3 regions of the Dactylosporangium sp. CA-152071 genome follow, and region 2 is predicted to be linked to each of the others. Evidence: riboswitches for the same ligand, from Rfam matches in the RefSeq annotation. Region 2 holds a riboswitch; each other region holds the start of a gene.

Region 1 (7,775 bases), 1.7 Mb from region 2:
GCCTCCGCGCCGGGGAGCCTCGCCCGAGCCCGAGTCGACGTGACTGGAGCAGTGTCGTGATTAGCAAGCTGATGGGCGGGATCTACTGGCTGATCTCGCAGGTGATGCTGTTCTGGCACACCGTGTGGGACAAGGTCATGCCCGACCACCGCACGCTCGGCACCAACTGGCAATGGGTTCTCGCGATCGTGTTCCTGGTGATCACGGTCCGGGTCGTGCTGTTCCCGATCTTCGTGAAGCAGATCAAGTCGCAGCGTGCGATGCAGGCGATCCAGCCGAAGATGAAGGAGCTGCAGGAGAAGCACAAGGGCGACCGGGAGACCCTCCAGAAGGAGGTCATGAAGCTCTACCAGGAGGAGAAGGTCAACCCGCTCATGGGCTGCCTTCCGATGTTCCTGCAGATCCCGGTCTTCATCGGCCTCCTGCACGTGCTCCGCCACCTGAAGCCCGGCACCTCCAACCACCAGATGGAGCTGTACGGCTGGAGCATCCCCGAGTTCATGGGCGCCGTCGACGCCCGGCTCTTCGACGCCCCGATCGTCGCCAAGTTCAGCAGCAGCGCCGCCGACCTCGCGAAGATCGAGGCCAACTCGACCACCGTGAAGATCGTGGCCGCGATCCTCGTCGCGCTGATGATCACCACGACCTACCTGACCCAGCGTCAGATGATTATGAAGACCGGGTGGAACAGCGACCCGCAGCAGCGCATGATCCAGAAGTTCATGCTCTACGGCATCCCGTTCTTCACCCTCACCTCCGGCTGGTACTTCCCCATCGGCGTCATCATCTACTGGGTCACCAACAACGCGATCACCCTCGGCCAGCAGTACTGGGTCCTGCACAAGTACCCGCCGCCGGCGAGCGCGACCGCCAACACGACCCCGTACAAGAGCAAGGGCGGCCCCTCGCTGACCAAGGGCGGCGCCCCCGCGGCGAAGCCGGCCGGCGGCCTCCGCTCGATGCTCAGCAAGGCCAAGGACGAGGCAGCGGCGCAGCAGGCCGCGGCGGCCGCCGCCAAGCAGGCCCAGGCCAACGGCAAGGCCCTTGCCCCGAAGCCCGGCGCCAAGCCGATCAACCCGAAGAAGGGTGGCGCCGCGAAGCGGCAGTCGGGTTGATGCGACCCCGTCGGCCCACCCCTCCTCGGGCCGGCGAGCGGCGCTCCCTGTGCACCACCACCCCTCACCGACGACCTGTGACGGCGCCTCGGCGCCCCAAACAAGCGGAGATGAGTTTCGTGACCGACACCACCAGTGATCTCGACGCGCGCGGCACCGAGGACGACGCTGCGGATCAGGACGCCAACCTCGACGAGATCGAGGACGCCGACGACACGGACGAGGCCGACGAGGACGCCGACTCCAGCGACGGCGAATCGGCGAAGGCTTCCGGCGGCAGCAACGGCCGTGCCGCGGCCGACCTGTTCCGGGAGAGCGAGATCGCGGCCGACTACGTCGAAGGCCTCCTCGACATCCTCGACTACGACGGCGACATCGACGAGCTCGTCGTCAGCGGCCGCCCCGTCGTCGAGGTCGTCGAGGGCGGCGACGGCTCCGGCCGCCGCCTCCAGGCACTCGTCGGCCAGCGCGGCGCCACCCTCGAGGCACTGCAGGAGCTGAGCCGCCTCGCGGTCTTCCGGCAGACGGGCTCCCCCAGCCGTCTCCTCCTCGACGTCGGCGGCTACCGGGCCTTGCGCCGCAAGGAGCTCGGCGCGATCGCCAAGAACGCCGCCGAGAAGGTGAAGGAGTACGGCGAGGCCGTCCGCCTGGAGCCGATGAGCGCCTTCGAGCGCAAGTGCGTCCACGACGTCATCAACGCCCTCCCCGGCGTGGAGAGCGAGTCCGAGGGCGTCGAGCCGGCCCGCCGGATCGTGGTCCGCCCGGTCGCCTGACCCAAGCCCACCGCGAAGCGGGGCGCCCCATGACGGGGCGCCCCGCTTTCCGTTTGCGGCTCACCTCCGTACACCCACCTGTCTGCCTCCCCACACGATGCGTCCTGACCCGACGCGTCTCCGCTCTGCTCGCCCACGCCCCCGCACGTTTCCGACTCCGTGCCTTGTCCCCCGCGTCCAACCCCGCACGCATCTCACGGGGGCGCATACGGGCCTCGCTCTTCCACGCACCAGTCGGTCGCTGCTCGCCGTGCCCTCGCGCCCTGTTCTTCGCACGCCCCGTGCTTCCGCGCTCTGGTGTCCGTGCCTTGCGCCTGTGCCGCGTGCCCCGCCCCCGTGTCCGGTGGCACGATGCCCCGCCTCCGGAGCTCGTGCCCTACGTCCGCACCTGTACGACCGAGGCACATGTGATGCAGAAGAACTGCCACGGGGCTTCAGGGACAGTTCGGCGGTTGTGGGCTATTGGGACGCCACCGGGCGCAAGACGCGAGACCCGGCGGACGGGACTGCGTCGACTCCCGCCGCGTGCGGGCGACGCTGTGCCGCTGGCCTGCGTTCGCAACCGGGGACCATGCCGCGGAGATCCGTCGCGACCCACCGGCAACCGCGCCGGCATCCAGCCACGTGGTGATCGAAGGCTGGATCTGGTCACGATGGCGGCCAGAACACTCCTTCGATCAAGCCGGCACGGGGGTCGGCACTTCGACTGCTCGCCCCCGGCTCCGCGCCCGGTCGACGTCGGTTGCGACCGTGCCTCGCACCCGTGGCTTGCGCCCGTAGCCGCGTGCTGCGGGCCCGGTGCGTCTGTGTAACTGCCCTGCGCCTGCGTCCAAGTCGGCCGCCTGCCCTCTTGCTCTCGGCGTTGCGTCCGAACGTCACCCACGCGCCGTGCTCGTTGGGTTCGAGCACAGCGCTGCTTCTCCGTGTCCGGGTCGTGGGTCCTGACCGTTCCTCCGGATCCCGGCCTCGCAGCAGTCGAAGTGCCGACTCCTATACCAGCGCTTGATCGAAGGAGTGTTCTGGCCGTCATCACGACCAGGACTAGCCTTCGATCACCTGTGGGTCGTGAGCCTGGGGCGTACAAGGCGGGCGGCGCGTCACGAGGGCTGGTGATGGCGTCTTGGGTGGGGCGTGTCGGCTGTAGGCGTTGTTCCTGCATTCCTTCGTCGGGGTTCGTCCCCGCGTGGTCGGGAGAGGATGGGATCGGGGACAATGGGTGGCAGACGCGACTGGCGGCACCGGGATGGGACGGACCATCGGGGAGCTCGAGTTGTGAGGGTCGACCGCCTGGGTCCTCACGTCGGGGAGTCGTATGTCCACGACCACTGCTGTTCTCCTGCCCGGCGCTCCTGTCGCCGAGAAGATCCTGGCTGACGTTGCGACGCGGGTGGCGGCGTTGCGCGCGCGGGGGGTTGTGCCCTCGCTGGCGACCATCCTTGTCGGCGATGACGACGCGAGCGCGGGATACATCCGCATCAAGCAGCGGCAGGCGGCGGAGCTCGGGTTCGAGTCGCCGCACGAGCACCTGCCGGCAGACACGACGCAGGAGGCGCTGCACGCGGTCATCGACCGGTTCAACGATGACCCCGACGTGCATGGGTTGCTCATTCAGTACCCGACGCCGCAGCACCTTGACTACGACGTCGCGTTGCAGCGGGTCGATCCGGACATGGATGTCGACGGCATGCACCCGCTGAACCTCGGGCGTCTTGCCGCGGGCATGCCTGGGCCGCTCCCCTGCACGCCCGCCGGAATCGAGGCGCTCCTCGCGCACTACGAGATTCCGGTCAGCGGCAGGGAGGTCGTCATCCTCGGGCGCGGGGCGACGCTGGGCCGTCCGCTGGCGATGCTCCTGTCGCAGAAGCGGCCGACCGCCAACGCCGCCGTGACGGTCGTGCACACGGGTGTCGCGGACTGGCCGCGGTACACGCAGCGGGCCGACATCCTCATCGCCGCGGCTGGCGTGCCGGGCATCATCCAGCCCGAGCACGTGAAGCCCGGAGCGACGGTCATCGGCGGCGGGGTCCGGTACTCCGGCCGGCGGCTCCTGCCCGACGTGGACGAGTCGTGCGCGGAGGTCGCGGGCGCTATCACGCCGCGCGTCGGCGGGGTCGGCCCCACCACGGTCGCCATGCTCTTCCGCAACGCCGTGACGGCCGCGGAGCGACGTTTCACGTGAAACATCGGGGGCCGCGTCTTCGAGCGGCCCTCTTCTTGCCGCCCCCGTGCGCCGATCTGTCCCCAGTGGCCGGTCGCGCGGGGGCGGCGTGATTTGCTTGACCGCATGGATGGTGCTGTTCCGAACGAGGTGTTGCCGGCCGCCGAGAAGGTGTTCGGCGATCGGCTCCCGTTGGCTGAGCGGTTCGCTCAGTTGCTTGTCACCGACGGGGTGGTGCGAGGGCTGATCGGCCCTCGCGAGGCGCCGCGCATCTGGGAACGCCACATGCTCAACTGCGCCGTCCTCGGCGAACTCATCCAATCGGACGCCACGGTCGTCGACGTCGGCTCCGGCGCCGGCCTGCCCGGTATGGTGCTGGCAGTGGCTCGTCCCGACCTGTTCGTCACGTTGGTCGAGCCGCTCGCACGACGCACCGCGTTCCTGACCGAAGCGGTGACGGCGCTCGGCCTCGAGCGGACCACCGTGGTCCGGGCGCGGGCCGAGGAGTGCGTCGGGAAGCTTCCCCTCGCCGATGTCGTCACCGCCAGAGCAGTCGCACCGCTGGACCGGCTTGCCGGATGGTGTCTTCCCCTCACCGCCGTCGGTGGGCGACTGCTCGCGCTCAAGGGATCCTCTGCCGCGGCGGAGATCGCCGAGCACGCAGAAGTCCTGAGCCGGCTTGGAGCGGGCGCGCCGTCGGTACGGCTGTGCGGGGACGCCGTCCTCGCCGAGCCGACGACGGTCGTCGAGGTCGTGCGGGAGCGGGAAGTCGCGCAGCGCCGGAAGGCCAAGCGCGGGCGGTAAACCGGGGGACGGGCCGAAAGCGTCCTCCGGACACGGGGGAACGCGGGGGTTCGACGATGGACATCAGAAACTGCAACAGCGGCTGGCCGGCCGCACCGACCAAGCGACTCGGCGGTCTCCTCCGCCGAGTCGACGGCTTTCTGGTCTTCTTACGGCCGAATGCGAGTGAGAAGACCAACGACTCGCCGATCGGCCATGGCTCTGGTCGCCTGTGCGCCGTAGGCTGGCCGCGCGCCGTTTTTGCGTTCCCGGCGCCGGTCACCGCAGTCACTCGAGACCTCGCGTCGGGCGGTGCGCCGGAGGTGGGCACAACGTCGCTGACGGCCGGCAGTGCACATCTTTCCGAGCGGGACGGGACTGACATGGTGCGCGACAGCGGTGATGGTCCGGACTACGGCGATGGCAGCTCTCATGTTTCACGTGAAACACCGATAGGTCCGCGACCAGCCGCTGGCGCCGGAAGCCTCTACGGCTCGCCCGCCGGGCACGTCGCACACCCCGGTTTCGGTGCAGTGAGCGAGCCCGGTGTTCCCGGTCCGGACTACGGGCACGGGACCCATCAGTCGGACAGTCCAGGGCCGGTCGCCCAAGCGGCGAATGCGCAGGGATCCGACGGGCAGGAAATCGAGGGCTGGGGGGTTCGTCCGCCCGCGCGGCCAGTGCCCCAGCCGCGGGTCGACAACCCGGCCGAAACGACACGCGGCACCACGGTGGACTTTCGCGGCAGCGGCCCAGTCGATCGCGCATCTACCGGTACTGTTTACGGCCGGGGCGGAAAACCGGTCGTGCCCAGAGCCGATTCACAATCCGCTGCAGACGAAGCGAAAGCCGAGACGAGAGCAGATATGAGGTCCGAGCGACGGAGCAGTCCGTCCCCCCGGCCACACCCGTCCGTCGTCACCGCGGATACCGAGGGCGCCATGACAGACGCGTATGTTTCACGTGAAACCGAAGACCCCCCGCTGGCTCAGGAGGCAAAGCGCGCCGTGGAGATCCTCAACCCGAGCGGGGAGATCACGATGCCCCGTCCGCCACGGCGGCGCACGATGTGTGTGGCGAACCAGAAGGGCGGCGTGGGTAAGACCACCACGGCGGTCAACATCGCCGTCGCCCTGGCGCTGCACGGCAATCGTGTCCTGGTGATCGACCTCGACCCGCAGGGCAACGCTTCCACTGGTCTGAACGTCCCCCACCACTCCGGTGTGCCGGACGTCTACGACTGCCTGATCGACGGCGCGCCGCTCGACGCGGTGACCCAGCAGGTCGAGGGCATCCCGAACCTGTGGGCCGTGCCCGCGACGATCGACCTCGCCGGCGCCGAGATCGAGCTGGTCTCGGTCGTCGCCCGTGAGTCGCGCCTCAAGCGGGCGATCGAGGCCGGCGGGAGCAACTACGACTACATCTTCATCGACTGCCCTCCGTCGCTCGGCCTGCTGACGGTCAACGCGCTCGTCGCAGCCGAAGAGGTCCTGATCCCGATCCAGTGCGAGTACTACGCCCTGGAAGGCGTGCAGGCCCTCACGAACAACATCGAGCTTGTGCGGTCGCACCTCAACCCGAAGCTCGACATCTCGACGGTGCTGTTGACGATGTACGACCGGCGGACCCGCCTCGCGGACCTCGTCGAGCAGGACGTCCGGAACCACTTCGGCGAGAAGTGTCTGAACGCGGTCATCCCCCGCAACGTTCGCGTGTCCGAGGCGCCGAGCTACAGCCAGTCCGTGATGACGTACGACCCGGGCTCCCGCGGTGCGGTGAGCTACTTCGAGGCGGCGCAGGAGATCGCGCTGCGCGGTGCGCACGATGCGCAGGTTGGAGGAGTGGCATGAAGTCGAACCGACGTGGAGGTCTCGGACGGGGGCTCGGCGCCCTCATCCCCACCGCCGCGCCGGCGGCCGAGAGCGCGACGGGCGGCACCGCCACCGCGCTGGCGACTCCCCCGGCCGAGACCGACGCCCCGACCAACGGCGTGACCGCCGTCGACTCCCCGGTGGAGCAGCTCGCTCCGGTGCCGGGCGCGCGGTTCGCCGAGATCTCGGTGACGTCGATCGTGCCGAACCCGAAGCAGCCCCGGCAGGTCTTCGACGACGATGCGATCGAGGAGCTGAAGACCTCGATCCAGGAGGTCGGCTTCCTGCAGCCGATCGTCGTCCGCGAGCTCACCGAGCCGGTTGAGTCGGACGACGAGTCAGGCGCGCAGAAGAAGTACGAACTCGTGATGGGCGAGCGTCGCTGGCGCGCGGCCCAGGCGCTCGGCAAGGAAGCGATCCCGGCCATCGTCCGCGAGACCCGCGACGACGCGATGCTCCGCGACGCGCTCCTCGAGAACATCCACCGCGCCAACCTCAACCCTCTGGAAGAGGCGGCCGCGTATCAGCAACTCCTTGAGGAGTTCGGCGCGACCCACGAGGAACTGGCGCGGCGCATCGGCCGGAGCCGCCCTCAGATCTCGAACACGATCCGCCTCCTGAACCTGCCTGCTCAGGTACAGCGTCGCGTGGCCGCCGGCGTGCTGTCCGCCGGGCACGCCCGCGCGCTTCTCGGACTCGACAACTCCGAGGAGCAGGAGACGCTCGCGCACCGGATCGTCGCGGAGGGCCTGTCGGTCCGGGCGACCGAGGAGATGGTCTCGCTCGCGGTGTCCGAGGGCGCCACGGCGAAGAAGGCGGCGCCGCAGCGGCGGGCCAAGCCGCACGCGCCGGCGCTGTCGGACCTCGCCGACCGGCTGTCGGACCGGTTCGACACGCGGGTGAAGGTCGACATCGGCCAGCGCAAGGGGCGGATCACGATCGAGTTCGCGACCGTGGACGACCTGGAGCGCATCGTCGGCATCATCGGTGTCGACCAGCGCGGCCAGCAGCGGGAGCAGTAGCACTGAGATTCTCGGCCGCGGCGACGTCCGCGGTGAACGATCCGGCCGACGGT
Region 2 (7,775 bases):
GGCTCCGAGGACGTCGACGGCCTCGCCGCCGAGGTGCACACCTGGCGCGAGCAGCTCGGCAAGGTCGGCGGCGCCGTCCGCGGCTACCTCGTCGTCGCCCCCTCACGCGGCGACGTCAGCGAGGATCTCGTCATCTCCGTCGCCCCCGGCGAGCACCTCCACCTCGTGCACGCCCACGAGATGGTCGAGGCCGCGGGGCGCTGGCTCGCCGCCGAGCCCTACCGGGTCGAGCTCTCCGTCATGGAGCGCCTCCTGGTGATCGCCGCCGGCAACAAGCTGCCCGAGCCGTCGCCCCTGGCCCGCTCCTTCGCCCGTATGACCACCGGCTCGCACCCCACCGTCCCGGCGTCGCCCACCGTCGCGGACGCCGCCTTCGCTGCGGCCGCCGGCACGTCCACCGACGCGGAGCCCGCCTCCCTCCGCGACCGGCTCACCCGGGGCCGCTTCGGCCGCTCCGCCAGTTCGGCCAACCCCACTTCCCCGCCGGCTTCCCGCCGCGGCGACCATGACGAGGACGGCTCGGTGCGCGACCGCTTATCCGACGGCGACGGGTTCTCCTCCCGCCGCGGCGACTACGAGGAGGACGGCTCGGTCCGCAGCCGCTTCGGCCGCTCGTCGGACCTGTCTTCCTCTTCCTCCTCCGATCCTGAGTCGGCCGACCCGGCCAGCGACTCGTGGGAGTCCCGCACCACCCGGGAGCTGGTCGGCTCGTGGGACAGCGAGTCGGCCAACAAGCTGGCCGCGTGGGCGGCGGCGGGCTCCGACCCCCGTGCCGACGAGGACTCTGACGACCACGTGCCGCGTGAGGACTTCGGCAGCCAGCCGGCCGCTGACCGCCGCTGGTCCTCCTCTTCCCCGTCGTTGTCCGACAGCGACGGGGAAGACCGGTTCTCGTGGTCGTCGGACCGGGCCGAGCCGGCCTTGGCGGAGTCGGATGCGCCCAGGGGCGTCGGCCGCCGCCGCGCTCCTGAGGAAGAGCCCTTCCCATCCCGGCCGTCGTCCCCGCCGCCCTCGACCTGGCCCGCCGCGTCGGCCCAGCCGCCGTCCCCCGCCGCGTCGACGCTGCCGCCCGCACCCGAGTTCCGGCCCGCTCCTCCGGCGCCGGAGCCGTCGGCCGACCGGTTCGCGTCGCTGATGTCCGAGTTCGACCAGATCGCCAGCGACCCTGACCGGTTCGGGTTCGCCCTGGACACCCCCGCAGGCCCGGACACCCCGCCCTCGACGTCGCCCAGCAGCTCCACAGACCGTGCCTGGTCCTCGTCCCGTGGTTCGTCGCCGGACCTGACCGATGGCTCATCGGACCGTGCCTGGTCCTCGTCCCGTGAGCCGTCGTCGTCTCGTGGGCCGGCGGCGGAGATCGGTGATTCGTCGGACCGTGGCTGGTCGTCGTCTCGTGGGTCGTCGGACCTGGCCAGTGGCTCGTCGGATCGCAGCTGGTCCTCGTCCCTTGAGTCGGCGGCGGAGCCGGTTGGCTGGTCCTCGTCGCGTGAGTCGGCGGCGGATTCGATCGGTGATTCGTCGGATCGTGGTTGGTCGTCGTCCCGTGGGTCGTCGTCGGATCTGGCTGGTGGCTCGTCGGATCGCGGCTGGTCTTCGTCCCGTGAGCCGTCGTCGGACCTGGCCGGTGGCTCGTCGGACCGTGGTTGGTCGTCGTCTCGTGAGTCGGCGGCGGAGTCGGCTGGCAGGGCTTCGGACCGTGGTTGGTCGTCCGAGCCTGGGCCGGCGTCCGATCTCGGCGGCCGGACGTCGGATCGCGGTGGCTTCTCCGACCTGGACAGTCCGGGCCGGACTCCGGCAGACCCGGCGCGTTTCGGCACGCCGGCGAGTGACCGCCCGGCCCGGCGCCCCGTCGAGCGGCCGGCCGAGCGGCCGGCCGAGCGGCCAGCATGGACCGGCAGTCTGTTCGAGGGCGAGAAGCCCGAGCTCGTCGCCGAGCCCCTTGAGCTCAGCCGCTCCTGGCAGGCCGACGCCGAGGCCCGCTCCCTCCGCCGGCGCGAGCGCCAGCAGCCCTCCGCCACCCACAACTCCGCCGACGACCCCGTGTCCAGCGCTCCGACATCGGGCGTTCCCACCTCCGGCGTCCCGACGTCGGGCGGACCCACCTCCCGCATCCCCACGTCAGGTGCTCCGGCCTTCGGCGGCCCCACGTCGGGTGCTCCGGCCTACGGTCGACCCACGTCAGGCGCTCCGGTCTCCGGTTTCCCGGGGTCGGGCGGCTCGCGGTTCGACGGCTCCGCGTTCGGGAGCTCGTCGGACGGTCCCTCCGGTGCCTGGCCGGTGTCCTCGCCTGCCTCTGCCGGCCCGGCCCCCTCCGCCAGCCCTGTCGAGCGGCCTTCCGTCCCGCCGTCGACGCCGTCCCGGGCGGACGCGTTGCCGGAACCTTCGTGGGGACGTGACTCTTGGTCGCAGGGTTCGTCCGCGGGGCCGGCACTGACGGAGCGATCGTCTTCGGGCTCCTCATGGTCGGACTCCGCGCGGCCGGCGCAGGGCCGTTCCGAGGACTCGTGGTCGGGCTCGTCCTGGTCTGACTCCTCGCAAACGGATCATCTCCGCTCTGATCGGAACTGGTCAGACGCTCCGAGCTCGGATCGTGCTGCTTCGGATGCGGCTGGTTCGGATCGCGCCTGGTCGGAGCCTTCGCGTCTGGAGTCTTCGCGTCCAGAGTCTTCGCGCGCTGATTCTTGGCGGTCGGAGTCTGCGCGGTCGGAGCAGGACCGGTCGGATCGGGCGGGGTCGGACGAGGGGCAGGTGGGGGTTCCGAGGGCTGGGGCTTCGGCAGCCACGTGGTCGGAGCAGGGGCAGACCGGCGTATCGCGAGCGGGTGGACGAGACGACGACCGGGCCGGCGCGCAGCCGGGCACGAGGGCGGCGGGTGCCGCTGAGGACGGCGCTGACTGGTGGGACGCCGAGGCGGCGGCTGGCTCCCGGGCCGGTGTCGACGAGGCGCCGGTGGAGCAGCCTGCCAAGCGGTCGCGGTGGGGGTTCTCGAAGGCGGGGAAGGGCAAGAAAGGCCAAGCTGCTGCGGGCGATGCCCCGGCCAGGCGTCCCGGGTCCGGAGCGCCTGCGGCCGGGAGTGACTGGGCCGCAGGGACGGACGCCGGGCAACGGGCCGGGGCGACCGATCCCTCGACGCCCGCTGGACGGCCTTCCTGGGCGACCGACCCGACGACCGGCTGGGAGAGCGACCCGAGTGGGGAGTTCACGTCCGAGCGACGTGCCGGCTCCGCGTCGCGCACCACCGGCACCGCCCGTCCCGACCACACCGGCGACTGGGCCGCCGGCTTGGACCGCGGAGACAACGGCCGAGGCGGCGACGACTGGGCCAGTGGTTCGGGGCGCGGTGCTGACAACGGCCGGGGCGGCGACGACTGGGCCAGTGGTTCGGGGCGCGGTGCTGACAACGGTCGGGGTGGCGGTGACTGGGCCAGTTCGGACCGCGGCGGTTCGGATCGCGGTGGGGACTGGGCAAGTGGGGCGGACCGCGGCGGGCTGAGTGGGCGCGGTGAGGACCGGGGCGGGCTCGGTGGCCGCAGTGACGACCGGGGTGGGCTCGGTGGGCGCGGTGAAGACCGCGGCGGGCTGAGCGGGCGCGGTGAAGACCGGGGCGGGCGCGGCGAGGACTGGGGCGGGCGCGGCGAGGACCGGGGCGGGCTCGGCGGGCGCGGCGAGGACGTCGAGCGGGCCGGGGACCGTGGCCGGGGGGAGCGGGGTGGGTTTGGCGGGGGTGTGCCGGGGCAGCGGCAGCGCGCGCGGGACATGGTGTTCGACGACGATGTGGCGCCGTTGGAGCTCAACCTCGACGAGGAGCCCAAGAATCCCGACCAGAAGTCACGGCGGTTCCTGCGCCGCGGCAAGTAGCAACGAACGCCGCAAGTAGCGACGAACAACCACACGAGGGGCGGATCCGGGCACCCGAACCGGAGCCGCCCCTCGCGTGTTGTGGGGTCAATGCCAGCCGGGCATCGGGTACGCGGACAGCAGCTCGCGGACCTCGGCGGCGATCGTGTCCAAGGCGTCGTCGTCGGACTTGATGGCGGCGTCGACGGCGCGGGAGATCCAGTCGGCGACCTGGGGCATCTGGGTCTCGGTGAGGCCGCGGGTGGTGAGGGCGGGCGTGCCGATGCGCAGGCCGGAGGGGTCGAAGGGCTTGCGGGTGTCGTACGGGACGGTGTTGTAGTTCGTCTCGATGCCGGCGCGGTCGAGGGCGCGGGCGGCGGGCTTGCCGCCGATGTTCTTGCCGGTGAGGTCGATCAGGATGAGGTGGTTGTCGGTGCCGCCGGAGACCAGGTCGAAGCCGCGCTCCAGCAGGGCGGCGGCGAGGGCGCGGGCGTTGGCGACGATCTGGTGGGCGTAGGTGCGGAACGACGGCTGGGCCGCCTCGCGGAGCGCGACGGCGATGCCCGCGGTCGTGTGGTTGTGCGGGCCGCCCTGCAGGCCGGGGAAGACGGCCTTGTCGATCGCCTTGGCGTACTCCGCGGTGGAGAGCAGCATCGCGCCGCGCGGGCCGCGGAGGGTCTTGTGGGTGGTGGTCGTGATGACGGAGGCGTGGCCGACGGGGGAGGGGTGCGCGCCGCCGGCGATGAGGCCCGCGATGTGCGCGACGTCGGCGACGAGGACCGCGCCGACCTCGCGGGCGATCTCGGCGAAGCGCGGGAAGTCGATGGTGCGGGGGATGGCCGTGCCGCCGGAGAAGATCAGCTTCGGGCGTTCCCGCAGGGCGATGTCGCGGACCTCGTCGAAGTCGATGAGGCCGTCGGACCGGCGGACCGTGTACTGCACGGGGCGGAACCACGCGCCGGTCGCCGAGACGGACCAGCCGTGGGTGAGGTGGCCACCCATCGGCAGGGCCATGCCCATGACGGTGTCGCCGGGGGCGGCCAGGGCCATGTAGACGGCGAGGTTCGCGGGGGAGCCGGAGTAGGGCTGCACGTTGGCGTGCTCGACGCCGAAGACCGACTTGGCGCGGGCGATCGCCAGCTCCTCGATCGGGTCGATGAAGCGCTGGCCCTCGTAGTACCGCTTGCCGGGGTAGCCCTCGGAGTACTTGTTGGTGAGGACGGTGCCGGTCGCTTCGAGGACGGCCTGGGAGACGTAGTTCTCAGAGGCGATCATCCGCAGCGTGTCGTGCTGCCGGGCGGCCTCGCGCTGGATCAGGTCCGCGAGGTCGGGGTCGGCCGAGGTGATCGACGGCAGGGCGGGAACATGCATGGGGCTTCCTCCCATACGGGTGACCGTGGCACCCAGGCGCGCGGTGCCAGCGATGCAGGAAGCTCCCCGGTGGTCGGTTCCACCTTGATGTGCGCCAGTCGCAGTACCACCGATGCTAGTGCACGACCGGGCAGAAACCCCGGGCCGATCCGATCGAACTGGCCCGGGGTGACGACCGTTACGGCACCTTGCGGTAGGCGCCGTCGCTGGCCGCGGTGGCCATCGACGCGTACGCGCGCAGCGCCGCCGAGACGGGTCGCTGCCGGTCCAGCGGCGTGTACGGCCGCTCGCGCTTCTCCTGCGCGACGCGGCGCGCGGTCAGCACGTCCTCGTCGACGATGAGGCTGATCGAGCGGTGCGGGATGTCGATCTCGATCCGGTCGCCGTCCTCGACGAGGGCGATGAGCCCGCCGCCGGCCGCCTCGGGCGAGATGTGACCGATGGAGAGGCCGGAGGTGCCGCCGGAGAAGCGGCCGTCGGTGATGAGCGCGCAGGCGCGCCCCAGGCCCCGCCCCTTCAGGAACGACGTCGGGTAGAGCATCTCCTGCATGCCCGGCCCGCCCTTCGGGCCCTCGTACCGGATGACCACCACGTCACCGGGGACGACCTCCTTGGCGAGGATGCCGTCCACCGCGGACTCCTGCGACTCGAAGACCCGTGCCGTGCCGTGGAAGACGAGGTTCTCCTCGGGCACGCCGGCGGTCTTGACGACGCAGCCGTCGGGGGCGATGTTGCCGAACAGGATCGCGAGGCCGCCGTCGGCGCTGTAGGCGTGCTCCTTGGAGCGGATGCATCCCTCGGCGGCGTCGGTGTCGAGCGTCGCCCAGCGGTTGGACGTGGAGAACGGCTCAACGGTGCGGACCCCGCCGGGCGCGGCGTGGAAGAGCTCGAGCGCGGTTTCGGAAGCGTTCCCGGAACGGATGTCCCATTCGGCCAGCCAGCTGGACAGGTCGGGCGAGTGGACGCTGCGGACCCCATCCCGAAGCAGGCCCGCGCGGTTGAGCTCGCCGAGGATGGCGGGGATGCCGCCGGCGCGGTGGACGTCCTCCATGTGGTACTTGGGGCTGTTGGGCGCGACCTTCGACAGGCACGGCACCCGGCGGGAGATGCCGTCGATGTCGGCGACGCTGAAGTCGACCTCGGCCTCGCGGGCGGCCGCGAGCAGGTGCAGGACGGTGTTGGTGGACCCGCCCATGGCGACATCGAGGGCGACCGCGTTCTCGAACGCCTCGCGGGTGGCGATCGCGCGCGGCAGTACCGACGCGTCATCACCCTCGTAGTACTGCTTGCACAGCTCGACGACGAGCGAGCCGGCCCGCTCGAAGAGGGCCTTGCGGGCGCTGTGGGTGGCGAGGGTGGAGCCGTTGCCGGGCAGGGCGAGGCCGATCGCCTCGGTGAGGCAGTTCATCGAGTTGGCGGTGAACATGCCGGAGCAGGAGCCGCAGGTCGGGCAGGCGGAGCGCTCGATCTGGCCCAGCTGCTCGTCGGTGACCGCCTCGTTGGCGGAGGCGATCATCGCGTCGATGAGGTCGAGCTTGGCGTGCACGACGCCCTCGATCGCGACGGTCTTTCCGGCTTCCATGGGGCCGCCGGAGACGAAGACGGTGGGGATGTTGAGGCGGAGCGCGGCGAGCAGCATGCCGGGCGTGATCTTGTCGCAGTTGGAGATGCACACGAGCGCGTCGGCGCAGTGCGCCTGCACCATGTACTCGACGGCGTCGGCGATGAGCTCGCGGCTGGGCAGCGAGTAGAGCATCCCGCCGTGGCCCATGGCGATGCCGTCGTCGACGGCGATGGTGTTGAACTCCTTGGCGACCCCACCGGCCTCGGCGACCGCGTCCGCGACGATGATCCCGAGGTTGCGCAGGTGGACATGGCCCGGCACGAACTGCGTGAAGCTGTTGGCGATGGCGACGATGGGCTTACCGAAATCTGCGTCGGTCATGCCGGTGGCGCGCCAGAGGGCGCGTGCGCCGGCCATGTTGCGACCAGAAGTGGAGGTTTTGGATCGCAGCTCGGGCATACTTGTGAGTCTGACACGTTCCAGATCGTGGGACCGGTTGACTCGGGCGGTGAGATGCGCAAGAGTGGGGGAATGTCGTCGAGGTCGCTGCGAGTACTTATCATCTAGCGCGCCGACGCCTGCCGTCAGCGCGCTAGCCCCTCGTGCATCGCACGGAGGGGTTTTTTCATGTCCAAGCCAGTCCTAGCCGCGACCAAGACACCATTCGAGCGAAAGTGCGAAATGCGATGACGAGACCCACGCCTGAAGTCCTCGCCCACCGAGCGCACCCGGCCGCACCCGCCGCTCCGGCGACGCCGCCGGGCTCCACCGCGCCGGCCGCCGCCGACCGGTCGGACAAGACGGCCGTAGAGAAGAAGCCGGAGCTTCTGACCGGCGCTCAGGTGCTGGTGCGGTCGCTCGAGGCGCTCGGCGCGGACGTCGTCTTCGGCATTCCCGGCGGCGCGATCCTCCCCGCGTACGACCCGCTGTTCGACTCCGAGTCCGTCCGGCACATCCTGGTCCGCCACGAGCAGGGCGCCGGGCACGCCGCGACCGGCTACGC
Region 3 (7,775 bases), 3.1 Mb from region 2:
TGGTGACGAAGTTGAAGATGGCCGTGGCGGTCACGAAGTGGCGCTCGGGCGGCAGCGTGGTCTTCGCGACCAGCGTGCCGATGCGGTCCAGCAGGCGCAGCGCGTTGGGCTGTGGTGGGACCACGCCGATGTGGGACGCGGCCCACGGGTGCCGCTCGAAGGTGTCGTAGATCGCGAGGGCCAGCGTGTGCAGCGACGCGTCGGCGCCGCCGGTGAGCGCGTCGCCCATGACCCGGTCGGCGGCGAGGCGGACCAGGTCGTCCTTGTTCGCCACGTGCCAGTACAGCGCGCCCGCACCCGTCTTGAGCCGCTCGGTGAGCAGCTTGAACGTGAGCCCGCGCTCGCCGTGCTCGTCGAGCAGCTCGACGGCGGCGGCGGCCACCACCTCCCTCGACAGTCGTGCGGTGCGGCCCTTGGCGGGTGTCTGTGGCATGCCTCCATCTTGACACGGACTGGAATGTCATTCCAGAATCGGAGAGTAATGGAATGACATTCCAGAAGGGGGTGCGAGATGAGTGTCGACGTCATCGAGGTGCGCAAGCCGGGGCAGGCCACCTCCCTGCGGGCGGTCTGGCCCGCCATCCTCGGGCTGTCGGTCGTCTTCCTGGTGGAGATGCTCGACAACTCCGTGCTGAACGTGGCGCTGCCCACCATCACGCGGGACCTCCACGCCTCCGCCGCCGACCTGCAGTGGATCACCTCCGGCTACTCGCTGCTCTTCGGTGGCCTGATGATCGCGTTCGGCTCCATCGCCGACCGGTACGGGACCCGGCGGGTCATGCTCATCGGACTCGGCCTGTTCGCGCTCGCCAGCCTCGCCGTGCTGGCGGTCCGCACGCCGGGCCAGCTCGTCGCGGTGCGGGCGGTCATCGGCGTCACCGCGGCCATGACCGCACCCGGGACGATGGCGCTGTGCTTCCGGCTGTTCGACCAGGAGAACCTCCTGATGCGGGCGACCGGCCTGATCTCCTCGGTCGGCCTCGTCGGCCTGGCCGTGGGGCCGACCGTCGGCGGACTGGTGATCCAGGTGCTGCCGTGGCAGGCGTTGCTGCTGCTCAACGTGCCGATCGCGGCGCTCGCGATCGCGTGCATCCGCTTCGGCGTCCCCGCCGACGACCCCGCGCACCGCAACCGCTCGCCGCTGGACCTGCCCGGCGCCCTGCTCGGCACGGCCACGATCATCCTCGCCCTGTGGACGGCCACACTGGCGGTCGAGGAGGGCTGGGGTCACGCGAAGCCGTGGCTCGCCGGCGCGGGCGCCGTGCTCAGCGCGCTCGGGTTCGTGCTCCGGGAGCGCAGCACCGCCCACCCGATGTTCGACTTCGCCCTGCTCAAGCGCCCGTCGGTGTCGGCCAGCCTCGCGTACCAGGCGGCGATCGGCCTCGGGCTCGCCGTGCTCACCTTCAGCGTCTCGCTGCAGCTGCAGCTCGTCTGGGGCTGGTCACCGGCGCAGGCCGCGCTCGGCAACCTCCCGCAGATCGTCACCATGCTCGCGGTCGGGCCGTTCGTGGAGAAGTTCGTCGAGAAGATCGGCGCCCGCCTGGCCGGCCCGGTCGGCGCGGCCGCCGTCATCGCGGGCCTGCTGATCTACGGCCTCCTCGGCCGGCAGCACTACGCCTGGATCGCCGCCGCGCTGGTACTGACGGCCGCCGGCATGCGGGTCGTCATGATCATCGCCGCCGTGACGGTCATGCGCGGACTGCCCGAGGACCAGACCTCCATCGGCGCCGCGCTCAACGACACCAGCCAGGAGGTCGCGAGCAGCGTCGGCATGGCCGTCACGGGCACGATCGTGGCCGCCGCGCTCGCCGGTCCGCTGACGGACGTCGGCACCCGCGCCGCGGCGACCCACAGCTTCGAAAACGCCGTCACCGTCGCGACGCTGACGCTCACCGCCGTCTGCGCCGCCCTCGTCCTCTGGGCGATCCGCCGTAGCCGCAAAGGCTGATCTCCTGCCGCGCGTCGATGCCATACCGTGATCGGACCACTTCGGGAGGTAACCATGAAGATCGAAGGATCCGTCGCGCTGGTCACCGGCGCCAACCGCGGCCTCGGCCTGCACATCGCCCGCGAACTGCTCGCCCGCGGCGCGACCGTGTACGCGACGGCCCGCGACCCGCGATCCGTCGACCTGCCCGGAGCGACGGTCCTGCCGCTCGACGTCACCGACGCCGCATCGGTCGAGGCCGCCGCGGCCGCGGCCGGCGACGTCACGCTGCTGGTCAACAACGCCGGCGTGGCGACGTTCGCCAACCTCGTCGACGGCGACCTCGACGACATCCGCCTCGAGATGGAGACGCACTTCTTCGGCACGCTCCGCGTGGTCCGCGCCTTCGCCCCGATCCTGGCCGCCAACGGCGGCGGCGCCGTCGTCAACCTCCTGTCGGTGCTGTCGTGGATCACGTTCCTCAACGCCACGTCCTACGCCGCGGCGAAGGCGGCCGAGTGGAGCCTCACCAACGGCATCCGCCTCGAGCTCGCCGCCCAGGGCACCCAGGTCTCCGGCGTCCACCTCGGCGCCGCCGACACCGACATGATGTCCCGCTGGGACGTGCCGAAGCTCGACCCCGCGGCCGTCGCGACCGCCGTTGCCGACGGCGTCGCCCGGGGCGACCTGGAGATCCTCGTCGACGACGCCGCCACCGGCGCCAAGCAGGCCCTCGCCGCCGACCTCAGGATGGTGTACCCGCAGCTGTCGTGACCGCCCCGCCCGCCGCCGCCAGCCGGTCGGCGAGCAACTGCGTCACGGCCGGGGTGTCGGTGATGCCGTCCCTCGTCAGGCGCGCGTAGGCGTCGACGGCCTCGGCGATCGTCATCCCATCCCGGCGGAACACCGCGAGCAGCCGCACCCGCACCGGACGGTTGACCTCGGGGTCGGCGTGCACCCGGGCGAGCCCGACTCGGGCGATGAGCGCCTCCCGTGCGATTCCGGTCAGCGGACCCCGACCGCAGGCCTCGCTCGCGGCGCCGCAGTCGCACTGCGTCGAGACGGACGACTCGATGTGCCCGTAGAAGACCAACTCCTGCGGCCGGCTCCGGCTGGTGCCGCCGCACTGGGCGCACGGCGCCAGCAGCACGTCACCTTCACGCCGCAGCACGCCGCCACTGTACCGACGACCGGCGGCGCTGCGGGGAGCGCGACCGCACCGGCGCTGAGGCCGTGGGAAGCCGGGCGGAGCTGGCGTGGCGCCGGCTGGTCGCCGACGCCACGCGTCTGCCTCGCTAGGACGGCATCAGGGCAGCATCGCCGGGTTGCCGGCCAGCGCCGCGACCTGGTCCGCGGTGAGGAACGCCTTGTCCAGGGCGGGTTTGCGGTCCGTGGCGGTGTCGTGGGGGTAGACGGGGACGGTGCGCTGGGCGGTCACGCTGAAGTGGCCGCCCTGCAGGTAGCGGCGGGCGACGATGACGTCGCCGCCGTCGCCGTGGTCCTCCAGCCAGACCACGACCTGCACGCCGGCGACGTCGACGACGCGGCAGTCACGGCCCGCGTCGGGCAGGGCGCACAGGCCGCCGGGCGGCACGGTCTCGCTGGTCTGCGCCAGGTACGCGCCGAGGTAGCCCTCCCCGTGCCCGTCCGAGACGACGACGTGGGCGGACATCACCACGAGCGCCGAACCGGTCGGCGAGTCCAGGCGCATCGCCGGCGTGCTCGGACCGGCGAACGGGTACTGGGTGTGTCCCGAGTACCCCGCCGGCAGGGCCGCGACGAGCAGGTCGTACACGGCGCGGTCGTGCGTCGGGAGCGCCTGCGCCGACGGTACCGGCGCCGCGGACGCGACCTGAGAAGCGGTGGGCTGCGCGGCGGGCACGGCGACGAACGGCGCGGGGGCCGTCGGGCGGGACGGCAGCAGCGCGGGCGCGACCAGGGCCGCCGCGACCGTCACGCCGGCGAGACCCGCGGTGGCGGCGACGACCCGGTCGCGGGTCCTCGCGGCCCGGGCGGCGACCGCGAGGACCCGCTCCGCCTCACGCAGCGGCGGCGCGTCGTCGAGGGCGAGGTCGCAGAGCATCTTCACGTCGTTCACTGGAGTCCTCCGGGGCTGGTCGGTCTGAGGTCTTCGAGGGTGTCGCCGAGCACCTCGCGCAGGTTGTCGAGGCCGCGGGCGGTCTGGCTCTTCACGGTGCCGGTGGAGCAGCCGAGCACGTCGGCGACCTGCTCGACCGACAGGTCCGCCCAGAAGCGCAGCACCAGCACCGCCCGCCGCCCTTTCGGGATGCGCAGCAGCGCCCGCTTGAGCACCTGCCGGTCCTCGACGCCCCGCTGGTCGGGGACGCTCGCGTCGAGCACCTCGTCGTCGGGCGTCGGGCGTTCCCGCCGCCACGGCCGCCGGCGCTCGTCGAGGAAGGCCCGCAGCAGCACCCGCCGCGCGTACTGGTCGAGCACGTCGTGCCGGTCGATCCGGCCCCACGCGCGGTACAGCTTCGTGAACACCGTCTGGGTCAGGTCCTCGGCGAGGTGCCAGTCCCCGCACAGCAGGAAGGCGGTGTTTCTCAGGTGTCCGGCGCGGGCGGCGTAGTACGCGACGAACTCGTCGTCGTGCGGGCGCCGGCCGCGCCTCAGAATTCGCATCATCATCGCGATAGACACGTACAGCACGCGGAAACAGGTTGCTCGGGCAGGCGGTCACGCTCACGCCTCTGGCGAGTTCGCCCGTGACAACGCACCGTCGAGGGCCGGTAGGCTGCGGGTGGCCGCTACTGGCGCGGGTGGGGCACCACCGGGGACCGGCCGGATCGATGGGTGTGGCGCCGTCCGCCTGGGCGCCTCCGGGAAGCAGACGTCCTGCGAAACGGAGGCACGGTGGACCTGCGCTATGGCATGAACCCGCACCAGCGGCCCGCGAAGATGACATCGATCGACCCGGGGCGGCCGCCGTTGCGGTTCCTGCACGGGGCGCCGTCGTTTGTGAACGTGCTCGACGCGGCCGGGGCCTGGCAGCTGGTGCGGGAGGCGGCGGCCGCGCTCGGCGGGCCGGTCGCGGCGTCGTTCAAGCACGTGTCGCCCGCCGGGGCCGCGACCGCGGGTCCGCTCGACGGGGTCATGGCCGCCACGTACCGGCTGAATTCCGCCACGACCGGGCGGCTGACCAGCGCGTACGTCAGGGCGCGGGACGCGGACCCGAAGAGCTCCTACGGTGACTTCGTCGCGGTGTCCGAGCCCGTCGACGCCGAGCTCGCCGACCTGCTGCGGCGGGTGGTGTCCGACGGGATCGTGGCGCCCGGGTTCGAGGACGGGGTGGTGGCGACGCTCGCGGCGAAGAAGAGCGGCCGGTTCCTCGTCGTCGAGGCCGACCCGGCGTTCCGGCCCCCTTCGGTGGAGCGTCGCGAGGTGTACGGGATGCGCCTCACCCAGCCGCGCGACGAGGCCCCGCTGACCCGGGAACTGCTCGGCGAAGGGCTGCCCGGGCCCGCGGCCGACGACCTGCTGCTCGGGCTGGTGACGGTCAGGTACACGCAGTCGAACTCGGTCACCTACGTCCGGGACGGCATGGTGCTCGGGGTCGGCGCGGGGCAGCAGTCACGGGTGGACTGCACCAGGCTGGCCGGCGCCAAGGCCGACACGTGGTGGCTGCGCCGCCACCCCGCGGTGCCCACCGGCGACCAGGACAAGGTGCAGGACCGGGTCGCCGAGCAGCTCCGGCGGGTGGAGCTGCTCGGCGCCGCCGACCGGGAGGCCTGGCTGGCCGGGAGGGACGGGATCGCGTTCGTCTCCGACGGGGCGCTGCCCTTCGCCGACAACGTGGAGCACGCCGCCCGGCACGGCGCGCGGTACATCGCCGAACCGGGCGACTCGATCCGCTCCACCGACGTGTCCGCCGAGTGCGACCGCCGCGGCATCACCCTCGTCCGGACGGGAATCCGGCTGTTCTGCCATTGAGCCCGGAGGCAGGGCGGCCCCCGGCATGACGCGGCTCTCAGTGCGGGCACAGGGATCGAGGACGATGATCGGGGTATGACGGCGGTGTTGGAACGTCCGGCCGCGGTACTGGTCGCGGTCTCGCGGCCATGGTTCTGGCCGGTGTCGTGGGTGCCGGCGTACCTCGGCACGGTGCTGGCGGGTCACGACTGGCTGCCCGCGCCGGCCGACCGGGGGCGCGCGCTCGTGGCGCTGCTTGTGCTCGGGCCGCTCATCTGGGGCGCGGTGCTGGCCCAGAACGACCTGCAGGACCTGCGCAGCGACCGCGACAACCCGCGCAAGGCCACGGCCCCACTGGTCACCGGAGCGGTCTCCGCCAGGCGTTTGCGGGTGTGGTACCGGTGGCTGGCGGTCACCTGCGTCGCGGCCGCCCTGTACGTGGGTCCGCTGTTCGTGCTCGGCGTCGCCGGGGTGCTGCTGCTCGGCTGGGCGTACAGCGTGCCGCCGCTGCGGCTGAAGACCCGGCCCGGCTGGGACGTCGCGGTCAACGCGCTGGTCGTCGGGGTCGTGTCGCCGGCCGCGGGCTGGGCGATCACCCGGCCGCCGTGGGAGTTCCCGTGGCAGTTCGGGCTGATCGGCCTGCTCTTCGCCGCCGCTCTGTACGTGCCGACCACCGTCACCGACCTGGCCGCCGACACGGGCGCGGGCGACACGACGTTCGCCGTGCGGTTCGGTCCACGGTCCGCGCACCGGCTCGGCGTCGCGCTGTGGGCGGCGGCGCTGGCGTTCTGCGTGCTGCTGGCATGGCTGGACGTGCTGGTGCCGCGCTCGACCCTCGTGCCGCAGCTGCTGATGACACCGGTCCTGCTCGCCGCCTACGCGGTCCTGACCCGCCGCCCGACGATCACGAAGATGGCCGTGGTGTCGATCCTGTTCGGCATCCCCACGATCGGCTTCGCGCTCGCGTACATCGGCTGACGCGGCGGCGGGTCCTTGACCTTGCCCCAAGGGAAGGCCGCAGACTCGGGGGCGTGGACGGAAAGCACCTGCTGGCAGGGCAGTTCGGGGCGGCCTCGCGGCTGTCGCCGAAGGCCCTGCGCCTGTACGCGGAGCAGGGGCTGCTCATCCCGGCCGAGGTGGACCCGGCGACCTGCCCGCGGCCGCCGCCCTGCTGCGCGCGCTCGCCCCGACCTACGACCGGCTCCGCGCGGCGCTCATGGAGCCCCGGACGACCGGGACGCCGCTATGATCTTGTGACGTGACGTCGTTCCCGTGCCGCCCGGAGGTCGTGTGATGACCGGTTTTCACGACCCGATGCGGGTGCAGCTGGAGGCGTTCGTCGACGAGCACCGCGAGGCGCTCGCCGCGTGCCTCGACGGGCTCACCGAGGAGCAGGCGCGCCGGTCGCTGGTGCGGTCCCGCACGACGCTGCTCGGGCTGGTGAAGCACGTCACGTTCGTCGAGAAGGTGTGGTTCGACGAGGCGGTCACCGGCCGGCCCCGGGCCGAGATCGGAATCCCGGAAACACCCGACGAGAGTTTCGTCCTCGACGACACGGACACCATCGCCACCGTGCGTGCGGCGTTCCGGGAGACCTGCGCGGCCTCCCGGCGGGCGACGGCGGGGCTCGACCTGGACGACCTGCTGCCGGGCAACCGCCGGGGGCCGCTGCCGTTGCGCTGGGTCTACCTGCACGTGCTGCGCGAGCTGGCCCAGCACTGCGGCCACGCCGACATCCTGCGCGAGCAGCTGCTGGACGCGTAGCCGCGCTACCGGCCGCGGCGCGCGGCGGCGGCCTTCCTCGGGGCGGGCTTCTTCGCGGACGCCACCTTCTTGGCGGGCGCCTTCTGCTGGACGGGCGCGGCGGCGGCCTCTTCGCGGGCGGCCTGCAGGCGGCGCTCCTCGCGCTTGTTCTCCG

What was found. A riboswitch is a leader RNA that binds a small molecule or an ion and turns the genes downstream of it on or off. The one in region 2 is predicted to bind ZMP and ZTP.
Region 1: it holds a riboswitch for ZMP and ZTP, as region 2 does, so the genes downstream of both, ACQEVZ_RS26480 (bifunctional 5,10-methylenetetrahydrofolate dehydrogenase/5,10-methenyltetrahydrofolate cyclohydrolase) here and glyA (serine hydroxymethyltransferase) in region 2, are expected to answer to the same signal.
Region 3: it holds a riboswitch for ZMP and ZTP, as region 2 does, so the genes downstream of both, ACQEVZ_RS04650 (hypothetical protein) here and glyA (serine hydroxymethyltransferase) in region 2, are expected to answer to the same signal.

The regions. Positions count from the first base shown of each region.
Region 1 is NZ_JBNJMZ010000001.1:5,910,680-5,918,454, forward strand. It holds partial or broken gene yidD (membrane protein insertion efficiency factor YidD) at 1-60, shown strand, start outside; gene yidC (membrane protein insertase YidC) at 72-1,115, shown strand; gene ACQEVZ_RS26475 (protein jag) at 1,226-1,888, shown strand; ZMP/ZTP riboswitch at 3,104-3,188, shown strand; gene ACQEVZ_RS26480 (bifunctional 5,10-methylenetetrahydrofolate dehydrogenase/5,10-methenyltetrahydrofolate cyclohydrolase) at 3,201-4,067, shown strand; gene rsmG (16S rRNA (guanine(527)-N(7))-methyltransferase RsmG) at 4,173-4,850, shown strand; gene ACQEVZ_RS26490 (ParA family protein) at 5,474-6,679, shown strand; gene ACQEVZ_RS26495 (ParB/RepB/Spo0J family partition protein) at 6,676-7,722, shown strand.
Region 2 is NZ_JBNJMZ010000001.1:4,258,720-4,266,494, reverse strand. It holds gene ACQEVZ_RS19085 (hypothetical protein) at 1-3,858, shown strand, start outside; gene glyA (serine hydroxymethyltransferase) at 3,946-5,208, opposite strand; ZMP/ZTP riboswitch at 5,232-5,320, opposite strand; gene ilvD (dihydroxy-acid dehydratase) at 5,387-7,231, opposite strand; gene ACQEVZ_RS19070 (acetolactate synthase large subunit) at 7,459-7,775, shown strand, end outside.
Region 3 is NZ_JBNJMZ010000001.1:1,150,869-1,158,643, reverse strand. It holds gene ACQEVZ_RS04680 (TetR/AcrR family transcriptional regulator) at 1-433, opposite strand, end outside; gene ACQEVZ_RS04675 (MFS transporter) at 512-1,948, shown strand; gene ACQEVZ_RS04670 (SDR family oxidoreductase) at 2,003-2,701, shown strand; gene ACQEVZ_RS04665 (hypothetical protein) at 2,673-3,098, opposite strand; gene ACQEVZ_RS04660 (hypothetical protein) at 3,234-4,025, opposite strand; gene ACQEVZ_RS04655 (SigE family RNA polymerase sigma factor) at 4,022-4,570, opposite strand; ZMP/ZTP riboswitch at 4,685-4,770, shown strand; gene ACQEVZ_RS04650 (hypothetical protein) at 4,802-5,878, shown strand; gene ACQEVZ_RS04645 (UbiA prenyltransferase family protein) at 5,954-6,835, shown strand; gene ACQEVZ_RS04640 (DinB family protein) at 7,151-7,621, shown strand; gene ACQEVZ_RS04635 (DUF5997 family protein) at 7,627-7,775, opposite strand, start outside.